DNA from 3 places in the Streptomyces sp. NPDC002784 genome. Region 3 is predicted to be linked to each of the others. Evidence: predicted binding sites of a transcription regulator. Region 3 holds the regulator's gene; each other region holds the start of a gene.

Region 1 (6,564 bases), on a different contig from region 3:
TGCGGACACCGCGTCCCGCTCGGCCCGGTCTTCGCGTGCGAGGAGTGTTTCGGCCCGCTGGAGATCGCCTACGACTTCTCGGCGTACGACACCGAGGAACTCCGCAAGCGCATCGAAGCGGGACCCGCGAACATCTGGCGTTACGCGCCCCTGCTGCCCGTCCCCTCGGACGTGGCCGGCAAGCCCAACCTCAACCCCGGCTGGACCCCGCTCGTCAAGGCCGACAACCTGGCCCGCGAACTCGGCGTGACCGGCGGTCTGTATGTGAAGGACGACTCCGGCAACCCGACGCACTCCTTCAAGGACCGGGTCGTCGCCCAGGCCCTGGAGGCCGCCCGTGCCTTCGGCTTCACCACGCTCTCCTGCTCGTCGACGGGCAACCTGGCCGGTGCCGTCGGCGCCGCCGCGGCCCGCGCCGGCTTCCGTTCCTGCGTGTTCATCCCGCACGACCTGGAGCAGGGCAAGGTCGTGATGGCCGCGGTGTACGGCGGCGAGCTGGTCGGCATCGAGGGCAACTACGACGACGTGAACCGTTTCTGCTCCGAGCTGATCGGCGACCCGGCCGGCGAGGGCTGGGGCTTCGTCAACGTCAACCTGCGGCCGTACTACGCGGAGGGCTCCAAGACCCTGGCGTACGAGATCTGCGAGCAGCTCGGCTGGCGGCTCCCGGACCAGATCGTCGTGCCGATCGCGTCCGGCTCGCAGCTGACGAAGATCGACAAGGGTCTGCAGGAGCTGATCAAGCTCGGGCTCGTCGAGGACAGGCCGTACAAGATCTTCGGCGCGCAGGCCGAGGGGTGCTCGCCGGTGTCGGTGGCCTACAAGGCGGGCCACGACGTGGTCCGGCCGCAGAAGCCGAACACCATCGCCAAGTCGCTGGCCATCGGCAACCCGGCCGACGGGCCCTACGTCCTGGACATCGCCCGGCGCACCGGCGGCGCGGTGGAGGACGTGACCGACGAGCAGGTGGTCGACGCGATCAAGCTGCTGGCCCGGACCGAGGGGATCTTCGCGGAGACGGCGGGCGGCGTGACGGTGGGCGTGACGCGCAAGCTGATCGAGAACGGCCTGCTCGACCCCACCAGGACGACGGTCGTCCTCAACACCGGCGACGGCCTCAAGACCCTCGACGCGGTGGCCGGCACCGGCCTCACCGCGACGATCCGCCCGAACCTCGACTCCTTCCGAGAGGCTGGCCTCGACTCATGAGCGTCAACGTCCGCATCCCCACCATCCTGCGCACCTACACCGGTGGTGCCGCCGAGGTGACGGCCGAGGGTGGCACCCTCGCCGAGGTCATCGCCGACCTGGAGAAGAACCACACCGGAATCGCCGCCCGGGTCCTGGACGACCAGGGCAAGCTGCGCCGCTTCGTGAATGTGTACGTCAATGACGACGACGTCCGCTTCGAGCAGGGCCTGCAGACGGCGACCCCCGACGGCGCCGGAGTTTCCATCATTCCGGCGGTGGCCGGCGGCTGATCGTTACCGTCGGTAAGGCGCGTTACCCTGAGTTCATCGAATTGCCCTCTCCGTAAGACAAACGGAGGGGGCAATTCTGCTTGGTTGAGCGCGGTACAGTTGGGGAACCCGTCGCACTTCGCATGCCGGGCGCATATGAGTACTGAAGCCCTATGCGACGAGAAGTAGCCAAAGTGTGCGCGCCTTTTGCGTCATCTGCTCCTTTTATGGAGCCCGACTTGCCCTGAGTTCGGGCGAATTCTCACTACATTCCGGACTGTGCGCGTCCAGAATTCTCGTCCGATTGACCTGTTGCAGACGGCAGTTGGACAGATACATTCAGCCGCGGTCGACGCGTTCCGGCGCACGCCCCCAAACCGTGGGGGGTGAGGTCTGACCCGGATCCGCGAAGTGCGGATCTGTGCAAGGGCCAGTAATAGGGGAGTTAGGCATGGCTCAGGGCACCGTCAAGTGGTTCAACGCGGAGAAGGGGTACGGCTTCATCGCGGTCGACGGTGGTGCGGATGTTTTCGTCCACTACAGCGCGATCCAGATGGACGGGTACCGCACCCTGGAAGAGGGCCAGCGGGTCGAGTTCGAGATCTCGCAGGGCCAGAAGGGCCCGCAGGCCGACATGGTTCGCGTATCTGCCTGAACGCGCGACCAACGAACCGCAAGCTACGTCTTCCGCTGAAGGGCTCGCACCAAGGGGACCAACCCCCCGGGTGCGAGCCCTTCCGTGTGCCCGGCGGACCCGACGGCAACCGCATGAGAACCGCACACAGGGGGCCCGATCCCCGAGAGCCGCTTGCACTCGCCTACCCCGAGTGCTAATCATTGGCGTTAGCACTCTGAAGGTGAGAGTGACAACGAAGGACCGGGTCGGTGAGGCCCGCAGGCCAGGTGGGGCAAGGAACCACAGGCCGGCGAGCCGTCCGTCGCGGGCGCGGGCGCGGTCCGAAGGAATCACCCCCAGTCCTGGAGGGACCACTTCACATGGCCAAGATCATCGCGTTCGACGAGGAGGCGCGGCGCGGCCTCGAGCGCGGCATGAACCAGCTCGCGGACGCCGTGAAGGTGACGCTCGGCCCCAAGGGCCGCAACGTCGTCCTCGAGAAGAAGTGGGGCGCCCCCACGATCACCAACGACGGTGTCTCCATCGCCAAGGAGATCGAGCTCGAGGACCCGTACGAGAAGATCGGCGCCGAGCTGGTCAAGGAAGTCGCCAAGAAGACGGACGACGTCGCTGGTGACGGTACGACCACGGCGACCGTTCTCGCCCAGGCGCTGGTCCGCGAGGGCCTGCGCAACGTCGCCGCCGGTGCCAACCCGATGGCCCTGAAGCGCGGTATCGAGAAGGCCGTCGAGGCCGTCTCCGCCGCCCTGCTGGAGCAGGCGAAGGACGTCGAGACCAAGGAGCAGATCGCCTCCACGGCCTCCATCTCCGCCGCCGACACCCAGATCGGCGAGCTCATCGCCGAGGCCATGGACAAGGTCGGCAAGGAAGGCGTCATCACCGTCGAGGAGTCCCAGACCTTCGGTCTGGAGCTGGAGCTCACCGAGGGTATGCGCTTCGACAAGGGCTACATCTCGGCGTACTTCGCCACCGACATGGAGCGTATGGAGGCCGTCCTCGACGACCCGTACATCCTGATCGCCAACTCCAAGATCTCCTCGGTCAAGGACCTGCTCCCGCTGCTGGAGAAGGTCATGCAGTCGGGCAAGCCGCTGCTGATCATCGCCGAGGACGTCGAGGGCGAGGCCCTGTCGACCCTGGTCGTCAACAAGATCCGCGGCACCTTCAAGTCCGTCGCCGTCAAGGCCCCGGGCTTCGGCGACCGCCGCAAGGCGATGCTGAACGACATCGCCATCCTCACCGGCGGCGAGGTCATCTCCGAGGAGGTCGGTCTCAAGCTGGAGAACACCTCCCTCGACCTCCTGGGCAAGGCCCGCAAGGTCGTCATCACCAAGGACGAGACCACGATCGTCGACGGTTCCGGCTCCTCGGAGCAGGTCCAGGGCCGGGTCAACCAGATCCGCGCCGAGATCGAGAACAGCGACTCGGACTACGACCGGGAGAAGCTGCAGGAGCGTCTGGCGAAGCTGGCCGGCGGCGTGGCCGTCATCAAGGCCGGTGCCGCCACCGAGGTGGAGCTCAAGGAGCGCAAGCACCGCATCGAGGACGCCGTGCGCAACGCCAAGGCGGCCGTCGAGGAGGGCATCGTCGCCGGTGGTGGCGTGGCCCTGCTGCAGGCCTCCTCGGTCTTCGAGAAGCTCGACCTCTCGGGCGACGAGGCGACCGGCGCCAACGCCGTGAAGCTCGCGCTGGAGGCCCCGCTCAAGCAGATCGCCGTCAACGGTGGTCTCGAGGGCGGCGTCATCGTCGAGAAGGTGCGCAACCTGCCCGTCGGCCACGGCCTGAACGCCGCGACCGGTGAGTACGTCGACATGATCGCCGAGGGCATCATCGACCCGGCGAAGGTGACGCGTTCCGCGCTGCAGAACGCCGCCTCCATCGCGGCGCTGTTCCTCACCACCGAGGCCGTCATCGCCGACAAGCCGGAGAAGGCCGCCGCGGCCGCTCCGGGCGGCATGCCGGGCGGTGACATGGACTTCTGATCGACTCCGGTCGGTCGTCGTTCTGCCGAGGGCGGCACTCCCTGTTCGTCAGGGGGTGCCGCCCTCGGGCGTGTTCGTGGGCTGGGTCATACGGTCATTTCCCGGTCGGGGGGAATGGGGGCGGGGTCCCGGAGGTTGACACCGAGGTGTGGTAAATGCACGCGCACATACCCGTCGGTACCCCCTCAAGGAGCCCCCACGTGACCGTCGCCGCATCCGAGGCCGCCTCGCGCGCCGCCGAGATCCTCTCCCGCCCGACCTCGATCAACGGCCTGACCGTGCCCAACCGCATCGTCATGGCGCCGATGACCCGGATGTTCTCGCCGGGCGGCGTCCCGGGCGAGGACGTGGTGTCGTACTACGCCCGCCGGGCCGCCGCCGGTGTCGGCCTGATCGTCACCGAGGGGACGTACGTCGGCCATGACTCGGCCGGCCAGAGCGACCGGGTGCCGCGCTTCCACGGGGCCGAGCAGCTCGCGGGGTGGGCGAAGGTCGCCGACGCGGTGCACGCGGCGGGCGGCACGATCGTGCCGCAGCTGTGGCACATCGGCATGGTCCGCCGCCAGGGCGAGCCGCCGTTCGCGGACGCCCCCGCGGTCGGCCCCTCGGGTCTGCGCGTCGGCGCCGACGAGGTCACCGGCAAGGCCATGACCCAGCAGGACCTCGACGACGTCATCGGCGCGTTCGCCGAGGCCGCCGCCGCGGCGGAGCGGATCGGCTTCGACGGCGTCGAACTGCACGGCGCGCACGGCTATCTGATCGACCAGTTCCTGTGGGCGGGCACCAACCGTCGCACCGACGCCTACGGCGGTGACCCGGTGGCCCGGACCCGGTTCGCCGCGGAGATCGTGGCCGCCGTCCGCGCCGCCGTCTCGCCCGGCTTCCCCGTCATCTTCCGCTACTCGCAGTGGAAGCAGGACGCCTACGACGCCCGCCTCGCCGAAACCCCGGAGGAGCTGGAGGCCATCCTCGCCCCGCTCGCGGCGGCCGGTGTCGACGCCTTCCACGCCTCCACCCGCCGCTACTGGCTCCCCGAGTTCGAGGGATCGGACCTGAACCTGGCCGGCTGGACCAAGAAGCTGACCGGCAGGCCCGCCATCACCGTCGGCTCGGTCGGCCTGAACGGCGACTTCCTCAAGGCGTTCCAGGGCGAGGGTGCCGAGACGGGCTCCCTCGACAACCTCCTGGACCGCCTGGAGCGCGACGAGTTCGACCTGGTGGCCGTCGGCCGCGCCCTCCTCCAGGACCCGCGGTGGGCGCAGAAGGTCCTGGCGGGCCGCGTGTCGGAACTGGCCGCGTACGACCCGGCCGCCCTGAAGACCCTGAGCTGACGCTCACCCCAGGGGCCCGGCCGCGCCGGGCCCCTCACCCGCGTCCAGGTCAGTGCGTCCAGTAATCCCGCTCCGGCAGCCGGACCCAGTGGTCCGGCGGGCCGAGGACCGAGCGGGCGTCCGTCGGGCGCAGACCGGCGTAGGCGAGGCAGTAGGCGATCGCGTGGTAGGCGTGGACGTATGCGAAGAGGACCTCCCGCGGTCCGTCCTGCGGGTTCGGGCCGCCGCCGGGATGCAGGTCCCAGCCCTCGCCGACGCCGTCGCGGAAGACGCAGCCCTGGTTGCCGCTCTTGGCGTTGGCGTACAGGCCGTAGGCCAGGGTGCCCTCGGACAGGAGCCGCATGACGACCGGCTGCGACGGGGCGTAGCCCCACGGCTGGGTGACGACACAGCCGCCCGGCACGGCCGTCACGCCGAGGAGGCGCATGTCCTCGTCCAGGTCGTAGGCGGAGAGCGGGTCCTCCATCAGCCCGGCCATGAACTCCGGGTCGACCGGGGTCGCCGACAGCCGCCGTACCGCTTCCCCGGCGTCGATCCCGGCGACGCACGCCAGCCCCAGGCCGTCGTAGTGACAGTCGCCGAGCGCCGCTATGAGCCGTCGCCCCTCCTCCGCGACCGCGCGTTCGGCGTCCGTGAGACCGGGTCTGCCCTCCTCCAGCGGCACCAGGTCTGGATCGGGTCCGGCGAGGCTGAGGCGGGCCACGGTCCAGCCGCCGTACCCGACCCAGTACGGGTCGGCGCCCGCGGCGATCAGCGCGCGGGCGTTCTCCGTGCGGCGGCCCATCAGCGCCTCCCAGAGAGCGGTCACCCCCCTCTTCTGCGCGTCCACGTCGGCCACCCGGCCCGCGAGCTCCGCGACGACCGGGGGCGAGCCGAACACCGCGGCCCGGTGCAGGGGCCGCGAGCCCCCGACGCCGAACCGCTCCGGATCGGCCCCCGCGTCGAGCCGCCGCCGCACCTCCTCGTGGTCCTTCCAGTCGCGGTGGTCCATGCCGTCCCAGCCGTGCCCCGTCACGGGGCCCCCCCTTCAGCGCGCACACCCCGCCGACGGCCCACAGCCGGCCCCGTCGACCTCCGTACGGACACCCTCGCAGACGCCACTGACAGCTGGCACAAACTGCCATCACGGCAGAAGGTGTCAGCCGACTGGCGTT
Region 2 (6,564 bases), on a different contig from region 3:
GGGTGCACCATCCACCGCTGCACCCCGGAGGGGAAGATCGCCGAGGGCTGGTGGCAGTACGACCGGCTGGGGCTGATGGAGCAGCTGGGCGCGCTGGAGGGGCTGGAGCGGTAGGCAACGCGAAGGCCCGGCACCCCCAGGGGTGCCGGGCCTCAGTGCTGACGTGCGTCAGTGGGAGTGGCCGTGGCTGTGGCCGTGACCGGCGGCCGGCTCCTCCTCTTCCTTCTTCTCGACGACCAGGGTCTCGGTCGTGAGGAGGAGGGAGGCGATGGAGGCGGCGTTCTCCAGGGCGGAGCGGGTGACCTTCACCGGGTCGATGACGCCGGCCTTGACCAGGTCGCCGTACTCGCCGGTGGCGGCGTTGAAGCCCTGGCCCTTGTCGAGCTCGGCGACCTTGGCGGTGATGACGTAACCCTCCAGGCCGGCGTTCTCGGCGATCCAGCGCAGCGGCTCGACGACCGCGCGGCGGACCACGGCGACACCGGTGGCCTCGTCGCCGGTCTTGCCGAGGCCGCCCTCGAGCACCTTGGCGGCGTGCACCAGAGCGGAGCCACCACCGGAGACGATGCCCTCCTCGACCGCGGCGCGGGTCGCGGAGATGGCGTCCTCCAGACGGTGCTTCTTCTCCTTCAGCTCCACCTCGGTGGCGGCGCCGACCTTGATCACGCACACGCCGCCGGCCAGCTTCGCGAGGCGCTCCTGGAGCTTCTCGCGGTCCCAGTCGGAGTCGGTGTTCTCGATCTCGGCCTTGATCTGGGCGACGCGGCCCGCGACGTCCTCGGCGTTGCCGGCGCCGTCGACGACGGTCGTGTCGTCCTTGGTGACCGTGACACGGCGGGCGGAGCCCAGCACGTCCAGGTCGGCCTGGTCGAGCTTGAGGCCGACCTCCTCGGAGATGACCGTGGCGCCGGTGAGGACCGCCAGGTCCTGCAGCATCGCCTTGCGGCGGTCACCGAAGCCGGGGGCCTTGACCGCGACCGCGTTGAAGGTGCCGCGGATCTTGTTCACGACCAGGGTCGACAGGGCCTCGCCCTCGACGTCCTCGGCGATGATCAGCAGCGGCTTGGAGGCACCCGACTGGATGACCTTCTCCAGCAGCGGCAGCAGGTCCTGGATGGAGGAGATCTTGCCCTGGTTGATGAGGATGTACGGGTCCTCCAGGACGGCCTCCATGCGCTCCTGGTCCGTCACGAAGTACGGCGACAGGTAGCCCTTGTCGAAGGCCATGCCCTCGGTGAAGTCCAGCTCCAGACCGAAGGTGTTGGACTCCTCGACGGTGATGACACCGTCCTTGCCGACCTTGTCCATCGCCTCGGCGATCAGCTCGCCGACCTGGCTGTCCTGGGCGGACAGACCGGCGACGGCGGCGATGTCGGACTTCTCGTCGATCGGGCGCGCGGTGGCGAGGAGCTCCTCGGACACGGCGGCGACGGCCGCGTCGATGCCCTTCTTCAGCAGCGCCGGGGAGGCACCCGCGGCGACGTTCTTCAGGCCCTCGCGGACGAGCGCCTGGGCCAGCACGGTGGCGGTGGTCGTACCGTCACCCGCGATGTCGTTGGTCTTGGTCGCCACCTCCTTCACCAGCTGGGCGCCGAGGTTCTCGTACGGGTCGTCGAGCTCGACCTCGCGGGCGATGGTGACGCCGTCGTTGGTGATGGTGGGGGCGCCGAACTTCTTGTCGATGACGACGTTGCGGCCCTTGGGGCCGATCGTCACCTTGACCGTGTCGGCCAGCTTGTTGACGCCGCGCTCGAGGGCGCGACGGGCGTCCTCGTCGAACTTCAGGATCTTCGCCATGACAGCGGGAGCCCTCTCGGATCGGTGGGTTCTCAAAAAGAAACTGCGCCCCGGGCGCCCGGCTTCTTATGTGGTCGCGGGGGCCAGGGGCGCAGCTGGAAAAACTGTGAGGTTGTGGTTACTTCTCGATGATCGCGAGCACGTCGCGAGCCGAGAGGACGAGGTACTCCTCGCCGTTGTACTTCACCTCGGTGCCGCCGTACTTGCTGTACAGCACGATGTCGCCGGTCTTGACGTCGAGCGGCAGACGGTCGCCGTTCTCGAAGCGGCCCGGGCCCACGGCAAGGACGACGCCCTCCTGGGGCTTCTCCTTGGCGGTGTCCGGGATGACCAGGCCAGAGGCGGTGGTCTGCTCAGCGTCGAGCGGCTGGACCACAATGCGGTCCTCGAGCGGCTTGATGGCAACCTTGGAGCTGGTGGTCGTCACGATCCGACCTCCCCCTTCGGAGATCTCACGGGGTTAACTGTCTGAGGTGGCGACCAGGTGGATCCGTCGTCGCGGGTGCCGGACCTGCCCGTCGCGTAGTTGGCACTCTCCAGTGGGGAGTGCCAGACCTGAGACTATGACCGTGATTAGCACTCGGTCAAGCGGACTGCTAATGCCGACGGCTCGGCGCGGCGCGTCACAGGTAGTTCTCGAGCCTGCCGACCCTCAGTCCCCGCTCCCGGATCTCCCCCAGCAGCCGCCGTGTCCGCTCCACCAGCGGCACCCCCGTCGGGTCGTCCGAGGGCAGCGAGACGATGTCGCCGGGGCGCAGGCGGTGGGGGCCCTCGGTGTAGGCCAGCCGGCCGTCGCCGCCCATCGCCGCCCGCCACAGCACCACCGCCGAGATCCCGCAGCCGGCCGCCGCGCGGAGCGTGGTCGTGTCGTACGTGCCGTGCGGGGGGCGGAAGAGGCGGGGGCGGATGCCGAAGCGGGCGCGCAGCTTGTCCTGCTGGCCGCAGATCTCGGCGCGCTGCCCGGCGTACGGCAGGCCGCGCAGGGCCCGGTGGTCGAGGGTGTGGTTCTGGATCGACGCGCCCACCGACTGCAGCCGCGCGAAGTGGCCGTAGCCCGGGCCGACCACGCTGTCCGTGAGGAACATGGCGACCGGCAGCCGCCGCGCGCGGACCAGGTCGACGAACCGGGGGTCCTGCTCGGCGCCGTCGTCGTAGGTGAGGAAGACGACCCGGTCGTCGGTGGCGACATGCTGCACGACCGGCGGCAGAACGGCCCCGGGCGGCCCCTGGGGCGGCCGGTCCGAGGGGCCCGCGGCCTGGGCGCAGCCCGTCAGGAGGACGGCCGCCACCGCCCCGGCCAGCGGGCCCCGGGGCCTCACAGGTAGTCCTCGAGACGGGCCACCGCGTACCCCTCGGCGGTGATCCTGTCGAGGAACCGGCGGATCATGTCGGGCATGGTGCCCTTCCAGTGCTCCTTGCCCCGGAAGTGGCTGAGCACGATGTCGCCGGGGTGGATGTCCCGGTCCCACTCGCGGTACTCCCAGCGGTCGACGAAGACCTCCTCGTTCCACAGGGGCACGTGCGTGATGCCGCACGCCTTGGCGGCGCGCAGGGTGTTGGCGTTGTAGTTGCCGAAGGGCGGCCGGAAGAGGTCGGGCCGGGTGCCGTACCGCTTCTCGATCACGTCCTGCATGCCGCAGATCTCGCGCTTCTGGCGGGCGTAGGACAGGCCGGGCATGAAGGGGTGATGGAGGGTGTGGTTGTGCAGGCCGACCCCTCGGTCGCGCATCCGCTTGAAGTAGGCGTAGTCCTCCTTGACCAGGTAGTCGCTGAGGAAGGCGGTGTACGGGATCCGCAGCTCGGTCATCATCCGCAGGAACGCCGGGTCCTTCTCGGCGCCGTCGTCGATGGTGAGGAAGACGATCTTCCGCTCGGTGGGGACGGTGGTGAAGACCGGCGGGAGGTTGCGTTGGGTGTGCCCGTCGACCTCGAAGCCCTTGCGGGTGGTGATCCTCGGCTTCTTCGCGGGCGGGGCGGGGGCTGTCAGCGGGACCTTGGCCAGGCCCCAGCGTTTCGCGGCGGCGGCCCGGGCCGCGGCGGTGGCGCGCAGCTGGGTGGCGTAGGAGTCCAGGGCGCGGGCGGGCGGTGCCAGCAGGGGCTGCTGGCCGGGGGCCGGGCGGGACGCGGTGCCCTGGGCGCAGCCGGAGGCGATGGCGGCGACGGCGAGCACGGCGATTCCGCCGCGGATCCGGGCCCCTCGCACGGACCGTTTTTTATCATTTTGTACTACTACTCGCATGGGATCGGATCCTCCCAGCCGCCCCCTGCGACGCCCGGCCGACACCGCCGCCGCGGGCGTACCGTCCACCGACTGGCCCACAATGACCCGGTGAACGACCTCGCTCCCCTCCTCACCCCCGAGGGCCGCGCCCTCCTCGACGCGGTGCGCGGCACCGCCCCCGCCGACGAACTCGCGGTCGCCACCCGGCTGCGCCGGGACCACCCCGCGGACCTGGTGTCGGCGGCGCTCGGCCAGGCGCGGCTGCGGCAGCGGGCGGAGGCCAAGTTCGGCGCCGAGGACGCGGGGCGGATGTTCTTCACGCCGAACGGCGTCGAGCAGTCGACGCGGGCGAGTGTGGCCGCGTACCGGGCCGGGCGCCTGCGGGAGCTCGGCGTCACCTCCGTCGCGGACCTGTGCTGCGGGATCGGCGGCGACGCGGTCGCGCTGGCCCGGGCCGGGATCCGGGTGCTGGCGGTGGACCGGGACCCCCTGACGGCGGCCGTCGCCCGCGCCAACGCCGACGCGCTCGGGCTGGCCGGCCTCATGGAGGTGCGCGAGGCGGACGTCACGGAGGTCGACACGGCCGGTTACGACGCCGTGTTCGTCGATCCGGCGCGGCGCGGCGGCCGGGGCCGCATCTTCGATCCCGAGGCGTACTCGCCTCCCCTGTCCTGGGCCGTCCAGGCGGCCCTGAAGGCCCCGCACGCCGCCCTGAAGGTCGCCCCCGGCATCCCGCACGAGGCCGTGCCGGACGGCGCCGAGGCCGAGTGGATCTCGGACGGCGGGGACGTGAAGGAGGCGGTGCTGTGGTTCGGCACCGAGCCGGGCGCCGTGCGCGCGACCCTGCTCCCCGGCCCGCGCACCCTCCTCGGCCGGGGCCTGCCCGACCCCGCCGTCCGGCCCGTCGGGCGGTACCTGTACGAGCCCGACGGCGCCGTCATCCGGTCCCATCTGGTCGCCGAGGTCGCCGAGGCGGTGGGCGGCGGGCTCATCGACGCGACCATCGCGTACATCACCGGCGACGACCTGCGCCCGACGCCCTTCGCGACGCCCTACGAGATCACCGATCGTCTCCCCTTCAACGTCAAGAAGCTGAAGGCCCTGCTACGGCAGCGCGAGGTCGGCGTCCTCACCGTCAAGAAGCGGGGGTCCGCCGTCGAGCCGGAGGAGCTGCGCCGGAAGGTCAAGCCGCAGGGGCCGAACGCGGCGACGGTGTTCCTGACCCGGGTGCAGGGCGCGCCCACCATGCTGGTCGGTCACCCGCTCTGAGCCGCCCTGCGCAGCAGCAGCTCCCGCTCCCGCTCGTTGCGCGCCAGGGAGGCCGCGCGGGCGAACTCCGCGCTCGCCTCCGCCGTACGGCCGAGGCGGTGCAGCAGGTCGCCGCGGACGCTCGGCAGCAAGTGGTAGTCGCGCAGGGCGGGTTCGGCGGCGAGGGTGTCGACGATCTCCAGGGCCTCGGCCGGGCCCTCGGCCATCGACACCGCCACGGCCCGGTTGAGTTCGACGACCGGGGAGCGGGCCCGGGCGGCGAGCAGGGCGTAGAGGGTGGCGATGCTCTTCCAGTCGGTCTCCTCGTAGCGGTGGGCGTGGGCGTGGCAGCCGGCGATGGCGGCCTGGAGGGTGTAGGGGCCCGGGGTGCCGGCGGTGTCCGTGCGGGCCAGGGCCTCGATGCCGCGGGCGATCAGCATGCGGTTCCAGCGGCGGCGGTCCTGGTCCTTGAGGAGGACCGGCTCGCCGTCCGGTCCGGTGCGGGCGGCGAGCCGGGACGCCTGGAACTCCAGCAGGGCGGTGAGGCCGTGGACCTCGGGCTCCTTCGGCATCAGGGCGGAGAGCACGCGGGCCAGGCGCAGCGCGTCCTCGCACAGCGAGGGGCGCAGCAGGTCGTCGCCCGCGGTGGCGGCGTACCCCTCGTTGAAGATCAGGTAGATGACGTCCAGGACGGAGCCGAGGCGGGTCTCGCGGTCGGCGCCGTAGGGGACTTCGAAGGCGACGTTCCTGGTGGCGAGGGTGCGCTTGGCGCGGACGATGCGCTGGGCGACCGTCGGTTCGGGGACCAGGAAGGCGCGGGCGATCTCGGCGGTGGTCAGGCCGCCGAGCAGGCGCAGGGTGAGGGCGGTGCGGGCCTCGGTGGACAGCACCGGGTGGCAGGTGGTGAAGACCAGCCGGAGCAGGTCGTCGTCGATGTCGTCCGGCCCCGAGGGCTCCTCCGGCGGGACCGTGCTGTCCAGCGTGCGGCCGATCTCGGCCAGTTTGCGGGCGTAGTTCTCGCCGCGCCGGACCAGGTCGACCGCGCGGCGCCGGGCGGTGGTCATGAGCCAGGCGCCCGGGTTGTCGGGCACCCCGTCCCGCGGCCACTGCTCCAGCGCGGCGACCAGGGCGTCCTGCGCGAGCTCCTCGGCGAGTCCGATGTCCCGGACGACGCGGGCTACGGCGGCGACGATCATCGGGGACTCGATCCGGAAGACGGTCTCGACGGCGCCGCGGGGGTCCGCGGTGGGCTGTGAAGTCACAGCCCACCATGCAACACCCCCGCGCGGCCGGGACCA
Region 3 (6,564 bases):
TACGCCCGCCAGGCCACCATCAGCGCGGTCCTCCAGCGCGGGCTGCTGCCCGGCGCGGTCGCCGAGATCCCGGGCGTGCGCAGCGCCCTCGTCTACGAGCCCTGCGACAAGGGCGGCCCGAGCGGCGACTTCTACGACGTCTTCCCGGCCGGCGCCGGCCGCTGGTGCTTCGCCGTGGGCGACGTCCAGGGCAAGGGCCCGGAGGCGGCGGTGGTGATCGGCCTGGCCCGCCCCTGGCTGCGGCTGCTGGCCCGCGAGGGGTACCGGGTACCGGACGTGCTGGACCGCCTCAACCAGCTCCTCCTCGACGACGCCACCGAGGCCGCCGACGCCCGGGCGCGCGCCCTGGTCGGCCCGGCGGCACCGGGCGACGGCCCGCAGACCCGTTTCCTGTCCTTGCTCTACGGCGAGCTGGTCCCCTTCGACGGGGGCGTGCGCTGCACCCTCGCCTCCGCCGGGCATCCGCTGCCGCTGCTGCTCGGGCCCGACGGGGGCGTCCGCACGGTCGCGCGGCCGCAGACCCTGCTCGGGGTCATCGAGGACGCCACGTACACCAGTGAGACCTTCGCGCTGGGGCCCGGGGACAGCCTGCTGTGCGTGACGGACGGGGTGACGGAGCGGCGCAGCGGATCGCGCCAGTTCGACGACGGCGACGGGCTCGCTGCCGCGCTCGCCGGGTGCGCCGGGCTCAGCGCGCAGTCGATCGCCGAGCGGATCCGGCGGCTCGTGCACGACTTCGGGGGACGGCCGCCGGAGGACGATCTGGCGCTGCTGGTGCTCCAGGCCGAGTAAGGGCGCGGGGTGCTGGACAATGGAACGCATGCCTTCCGCACTCCCCGACGGCGAGCCGGTCCCCGACGACGGCGCGCTGCCCGCCGCCGCGCTCGCCGGCGCCGCCGACCGCCCGCTCGGGTTCTATCTGCACGTCCCCTACTGCGCGACCCGCTGCGGGTACTGCGACTTCAACACCTACACCGCGACCGAGCTGCGCGGCACGGGGGGCGTGCTGGCGTCCCGCGACAACTACGCGGACACCATGACCGACGAGATCCGGCTCGCCCGCAAGGTCCTCGGCGACGACCCCCGCGAGGTCCGGACGGTCTTCGTGGGCGGCGGTACGCCGACCCTGCTGGCGGCGGACGATCTGGTCCGGATGCTGCACGCGATCCGCGACGAGTTCGGCCTCGCGCCGGACGCCGAGATCACGACGGAGGCGAACCCGGAGTCGGTGGACCCGGCGTACCTGTCGGCGCTGCGGGAGGGCGGGTTCAACCGGATCTCCTTCGGCATGCAGAGCGCGAAGCGGCATGTGCTGCAGGTGCTGGACCGCACGCACACGCCGGGGCGGCCGGAGGCATGCGTGGCGGAGGCCCACGCGGCGGGCTTCGAGCAGGTGAACCTGGACCTGATCTACGGCACGCCCGGCGAGACGGACGACGACTGGCGGGCCTCGCTGGACGCGGCGATCGGCGCCGGCCCCGACCACATCTCCGCGTACGCCTTGATCGTCGAGGAGGGCACGCAGCTGGCCCGCCGGATCCGCCGGGGCGAGGTCCCGATGACCGACGACGACGTCCACGCCGACCGCTACCTGATGGCGGAATCCGTGCTGTCGTCGGCGGGCTTCGACTGGTACGAGGTCTCGAACTGGGCGACCTCGGAGGCGGGCCGGTGCCGGCACAACGAGCTGTACTGGCGCGGCGCCGACTGGTGGGGGGCCGGTCCCGGGGCGCACTCGCACGTGGGCGGGGTGCGCTGGTGGAACGTGAAGCATCCGGGGGCCTACGCGGCGGCCCTGGCGGCGGGCCGGTCCCCGGGCGCCGGCCGGGAGCTGCTCCCGGCGGAGGACCGCCGCGTCGAGCGGATCCTGCTGGAGCTGCGCCTGCGTGAGGGCGTCGCGCTGTCCCTGCTGCACGAGGCGGGCCTGGCGGCCGCCCGGCGGGCACGGGCGGAGGGGCTGCTCCAGGAGGGCCCCTACGAGGAGGGCCGCGCGGTACTGACGCTCCGGGGGCGGCTGCTGGCGGACGCGGTGGTCCGGGACCTGGTGGACTGATCGCTCCCAAGGCGGGTCCCGGCGCCCTCGGGGCGTCAGGCCCCGCCGCTGTCCGTGACGAAGTCGATCAGTTCCTCGACTCTCCCCAGCAGCTCCGGCTCCAGGTCCTTGTACGAGTTCACCCGCGCCAGAATCGCCTGCCACACCGCGCCCGTGTTCTCCGACGGCCACCCGAGCGCCCGGCACACGCCCGTCTTCCAGTCCTGCCCGTGCGGCACCCGCGGCCAGCCCGGGATGCCCAGGGACGACGGCTTCACCGCCTCCCAGATGTCGATGTAGGGGTGGCCCACGACCAGCGCGTGATCGCTGGTCACCTGCTGTGCGATGCGCCACTCCTTGGTGCCGGGCACGAGGTGGTCCACCAGCACCCCCAGCCGCGCGTCCGGCCCCGGCGCGAACTCCGCCACGATGCCCGGCAGGTCGTCGACGCCCCCCAGGTACTCCACCACCACGCCCTCGACGCGCAGGTCGTCGCCCCAGACCTTCTCCACCAGTTCCGCGTCGTGGCGGCCCTCGACGTAGATCCGCCCGGCGCGGGCGACCCGCGCGCGTGCCCCGGGCACGGCGACCGAGCCGGAGGCGGTACGGGCGGGGCGTGCCGGAGATCCCGAGGACGGGCGTACCAGCGTCACCGCCCTGCCCTCCAGCAGGAACCCGCGCGGCTCCAGCGGGAACACCCGGTGCTTGCCGAAGCGGTCCTCCAGGGTCACCGTGCCCGCCTCGCAGCGGATCACCGCTCCGCAGAAGCCGGTGCCGGGCTCCTCGACCACCAGGCCGGGCTCCGCCTCGACCTCGGGGACCGGCTTGGGCTTCTTCCACGGCGGGGTCAGGTCCGGAGAGTACTGGCGCATTCGGATGACGATAGGAGAAGCGCCGGACCAGGTCCTACGACACGCCGAAACGGGCCGCCAGCGCGTCCCGCTGCGCCCGCACGAACGCCGCGTCCACCACCGCCCCGTGACCGGGCACGTACAGCGCGTCCTCGCCGCCCAGCGCCAGCAGCCGGTCCAGCGCCGCCGGCCACCGCGACGGTACGGCGTCCGGGCCGGCCTGGGGGTCGCCCGACTCCTCCACCAGGTCGCCGCAGAAGACGACCTCCGGGGAGCCGGGGACCAGGACCACCAGGTCGTGGGCCGTGTGGCCGGGGCCCACGTTCGCCAGCAGGACCTGGCGGCCGGGGCCGAGGTCCAGGGTCCACTCGCCGGAGACGTGATGCCGGGGCGGCGTGAGGACGTCCACCGCCTCGTCGGCCGCGCGCGCGTCCAGCCCGTGGCGCACCGCGTCCGCGCGCAGCGCCGCCCGGCCGTGCGGCCCGTACACCGAGTCGATGCCCACCGCGCCGTAGACCTCCGCCTCCGCGAACGCCGCGGCCCCGAGGACATGGTCGAAGTGGGGATGCGTCAGCGCGAGATGCGTCACACGGTGACCGGCGAGCGCCTCCGCCCGCATCCGCAGCCGGGCCCCCTCGGCCAGGCTCGACCCGGCGTCGACCACCAGCGCCTTACCCTCTCCGACGACCAGGCCCGCCGTACAGTCCCAGCCGGGCAGCCGGCACCGGCCCACCCCGGCCGCGACCCGCTCCCATCCCAGCTCTTCCCAAGTCACCGTCATACCGCGACGCTAGCTGTACGACCCATCACAGCAGGACCGACCTTGCCCGGGGAGTGCCCCACCGCCGTACACTGGGCCGGGAACGCTGGCACTCGGGCGGACCGAGTGCCAGGCGAAGGGCCCCGGGGGACTGGGGGTGCGACTTCTGGAGGTGTGCGCGGATGCTGAGTGAACGCAGGCTGCAGGTGCTGCGCGCCATCGTCCAGGACTACGTGGGCACCGAGGAGCCGGTGGGGTCGAAGGCCCTGACCGAGCGGCACAACCTCGGCGTCTCCCCGGCGACCGTCCGCAACGACATGGCGGCGCTGGAGGACGAGGGCTACATCGCCCAGCCGCACACAAGCGCCGGGCGCATCCCGACCGACAAGGGCTACCGGCTCTTCGTCGACAAGCTGGCCGGCGTCAAGCCGATGACCGCGCCCGAGCGGCGGGCCATCCAGAACTTCCTGGAGGGCGCCGTCGACCTCGACGACGTGGTGGCCAGGACGGTACGGCTGCTCGCGCAGCTCACCCGGCAGGTCGCCGTCGTGCAGTATCCGTCGCTCACCCGGTCCACCGTGCGCCATGTCGAGCTGCTCTCGCTCGCCCCCGCGCGCGTGATGCTGGTGCTGATCACGGACACCGGGCGGGTCGAGCAGCGGATGGTCGACTGCCCCGCGCCGTTCGGCGAGGCGTCCCTGGCCGATCTGCGGGCCCGGCTGAACAGCCGGATCGCGGGCCGGCGCTTCACCGATGTGCCGACCCTCGTCGAGGACCTCCCCGAGGGCTTCGACATGGAGGATCGCGGCACGGTCTCGGCCGTCCTCTCCGCGCTGCTGGAGACGCTGGTCGAGGAGAACGAGGAGCGGCTGATGATCGGCGGCACCGCCAATCTCACCCGCTTCGGACATGACTTCCCCCTCACCATCCGGCCCGTCCTGGAGGCACTGGAGGAGCAGGTCGTGCTCCTCAAGCTCCTTGGCGAGGCCGGGGATTCGGGCATGACCGTACGCATCGGTCACGAGAACGCCTACGAGGGACTCAACTCCACGTCCGTGGTCTCGGTCGGCTACGGTTCGGGCGGCGAGGCAGTCGCCAAGCTCGGCGTGGTCGGACCGACCCGCATGGATTACCCGGGAACGATGGGAGCGGTACGCGCAGTGGCACGGTACGTCGGACAGATCCTGGCGGAGTCGTAAGTGGCCACGGACTACTACGCCGTTCTCGGCGTGCGTCGCGACGCGTCGCAGGAAGAGATCAAGAAGGCCTTCCGGCGGCTCGCGCGCGAGCTGCACCCGGACGTCAACCCCGATCCGAAGACCCAGGAGCGGTTCAAGGAGATCAACGCCGCTTACGAGGTGCTCTCGGACCCGCAGAAGAAGCAGGTCTACGACCTCGGCGGCGACCCGCTGTCCCAGGCGGGCGGCGCGGGCGCCGGCGGCTTCGGCGCGGGCGGCTTCGGGAACTTCTCGGACATCATGGACGCGTTCTTCGGTACGGCGTCGCAGCGCGGGCCGCGCTCGCGCACCCGCCGGGGCCAGGACGCCATGATCCGGCTGGAGATCGAGCTCGACGAGGCCGCCTTCGGCACCACGAAGGACATCCAGGTCGACACGGCGGTCGTCTGCAACACCTGCAGCGGCGAGGGCGCCGCGCCGGGGACCTCCGCGCAGACGTGCGACATGTGCCGCGGGCGCGGTGAGGTGTCGCAGGTGACGCGGTCCTTCCTGGGCCAGGTCATGACCTCGCGGCCGTGTCCGCAGTGCCAGGGCTTCGGCACCGTGGTGCCGACGCCGTGCCCGGAGTGCGCCGGTGACGGCCGGGTGCGGTCCCGCCGTACGCTCACGGTCAAGATCCCGGCCGGTGTCGACAACGGCACGCGGATCCAGCTCGCCGGTGAGGGCGAGGTGGGCCCGGGCGGCGGTCCGGCCGGTGACCTCTACGTCGAGATCCACGAGCTGCCGCACGCGCAGTTCCAGCGGCGCGGCGACGATCTGCACTGCACGGTGACGCTCCCGATGACGGCGGCGTCCCTCGGCACCAAGGTGCCGCTGGAGACCCTCGACGGCCTGGAGGAGGTCGACATCCGCCCGGGCACCCAGTCCGGCCAGTCGATCCCGCTGCACGGCCGGGGCGTCACGCATCTGCGCGGCGGCGGCCGGGGCGACCTGATCGTCCACGTCGAGGTCCAGACCCCGAACAAGCTCGACCCGGAACAGGAGCGTCTGCTCCGCGAACTGGCCAAACTGCGCGGCGAGGAACGGCCCCAGGGCCAGTTCCAGCCGGGGCAGCAGGGGTTGTTCTCGCGGTTGAAGGATGCTTTCAACGGGCGCTGACGCGGGGTGGAGGCGCTGTCGCGGGATGCCTTCGGCGGGCGCTGACGCCTGGCGCCGGCTCTGGGTCCTGTCGTACGGACGGGTGGATTCGGAGTTGTTCGGAGGACGTGACAACATGCCGTCATGTCCTCCGCACTGACCGATCTTTTTCCCCTTCCGATCGTGCAGGCCCCCATGGCGGGCGGCGTCTCCGTGCCGGCCCTCGCCGCTGCCGTGGCCGAGGCCGGCGGGCTGGGGTTCCTCGCCGCCGGGTACAAGACCGCCGACGGCATGTACCAGGAGATCAAGCAGTTGCGGGGGCTCACCGGCCGCCCGTTCGGCGTGAACCTCTTCATGCCGCAGCCGGAGTACGCGGACGCGGCGGCCGTCGACGTGTACGCCCATCAGCTCGCCGGAGAGGCCGGCTGGTACGAGACCGAGCTGGGGGACCGCGACAGCGGGCGGGACGACGGCTACGAGGCCAAGCTCGCCGTCCTGCTCGACAACCCGGTACCGGTGGTCTCCTTCCACTTCGGCGTGCCGAGCAGTGACGTGCTCGACTCCCTGCGCCGGGCCGGAACCTTCACCCTCGTCACCGCCACCACC

The links. The regulator HrcA, encoded in region 3, represses chaperone genes, less so after heat shock. The targets are predictions, from matches to a motif close to TTNGCACTCNGNNNNNCNGAGTGCNAA.
Region 1: groL (chaperonin GroEL) is a predicted target of HrcA. The motif match lies at 2,268-2,294, and genes of this name have one in related genera.
Region 2: groES (co-chaperone GroES) is a predicted target of HrcA. The motif match lies at 2,371-2,397, and genes of this name have one in related genera.

Annotation. Positions count from the first base shown of each region.
Region 1 is NZ_JBSFVD010000004.1:129,983-136,546, forward strand. It holds gene thrC (threonine synthase) at 1-1,209, shown strand, start outside; gene ACWD1Z_RS10555 (MoaD/ThiS family protein) at 1,206-1,481, shown strand; gene ACWD1Z_RS10560 (cold-shock protein) at 1,912-2,115, shown strand; gene groL (chaperonin GroEL) at 2,457-4,079, shown strand; gene ACWD1Z_RS10570 (NADH:flavin oxidoreductase) at 4,280-5,410, shown strand; gene ACWD1Z_RS10575 (ankyrin repeat domain-containing protein) at 5,460-6,425, opposite strand.
Region 2 is NZ_JBSFVD010000001.1:681,769-688,332, forward strand. It holds gene ACWD1Z_RS03045 (ester cyclase) at 1-114, shown strand, start outside; gene groL (chaperonin GroEL) at 169-1,797, opposite strand; gene groES (co-chaperone GroES) at 1,916-2,224, opposite strand; gene ACWD1Z_RS03060 (polysaccharide deacetylase family protein) at 2,421-3,116, opposite strand; gene ACWD1Z_RS03065 (polysaccharide deacetylase family protein) at 3,113-4,036, opposite strand; gene ACWD1Z_RS03070 (THUMP-like domain-containing protein) at 4,127-5,287, shown strand; gene ACWD1Z_RS03075 (RNA polymerase sigma factor) at 5,275-6,528, opposite strand.
Region 3 is NZ_JBSFVD010000021.1:68,741-75,304, reverse strand. It holds gene ACWD1Z_RS29120 (SpoIIE family protein phosphatase) at 1-792, shown strand, start outside; gene hemW (radical SAM family heme chaperone HemW) at 821-2,053, shown strand; gene ACWD1Z_RS29110 (DUF3097 domain-containing protein) at 2,089-2,904, opposite strand; gene ACWD1Z_RS29105 (MBL fold metallo-hydrolase) at 2,939-3,664, opposite strand; gene hrcA (heat-inducible transcriptional repressor HrcA) at 3,826-4,842, shown strand; gene dnaJ (molecular chaperone DnaJ) at 4,843-5,979, shown strand; gene ACWD1Z_RS29090 (nitronate monooxygenase) at 6,103-6,564, shown strand, end outside.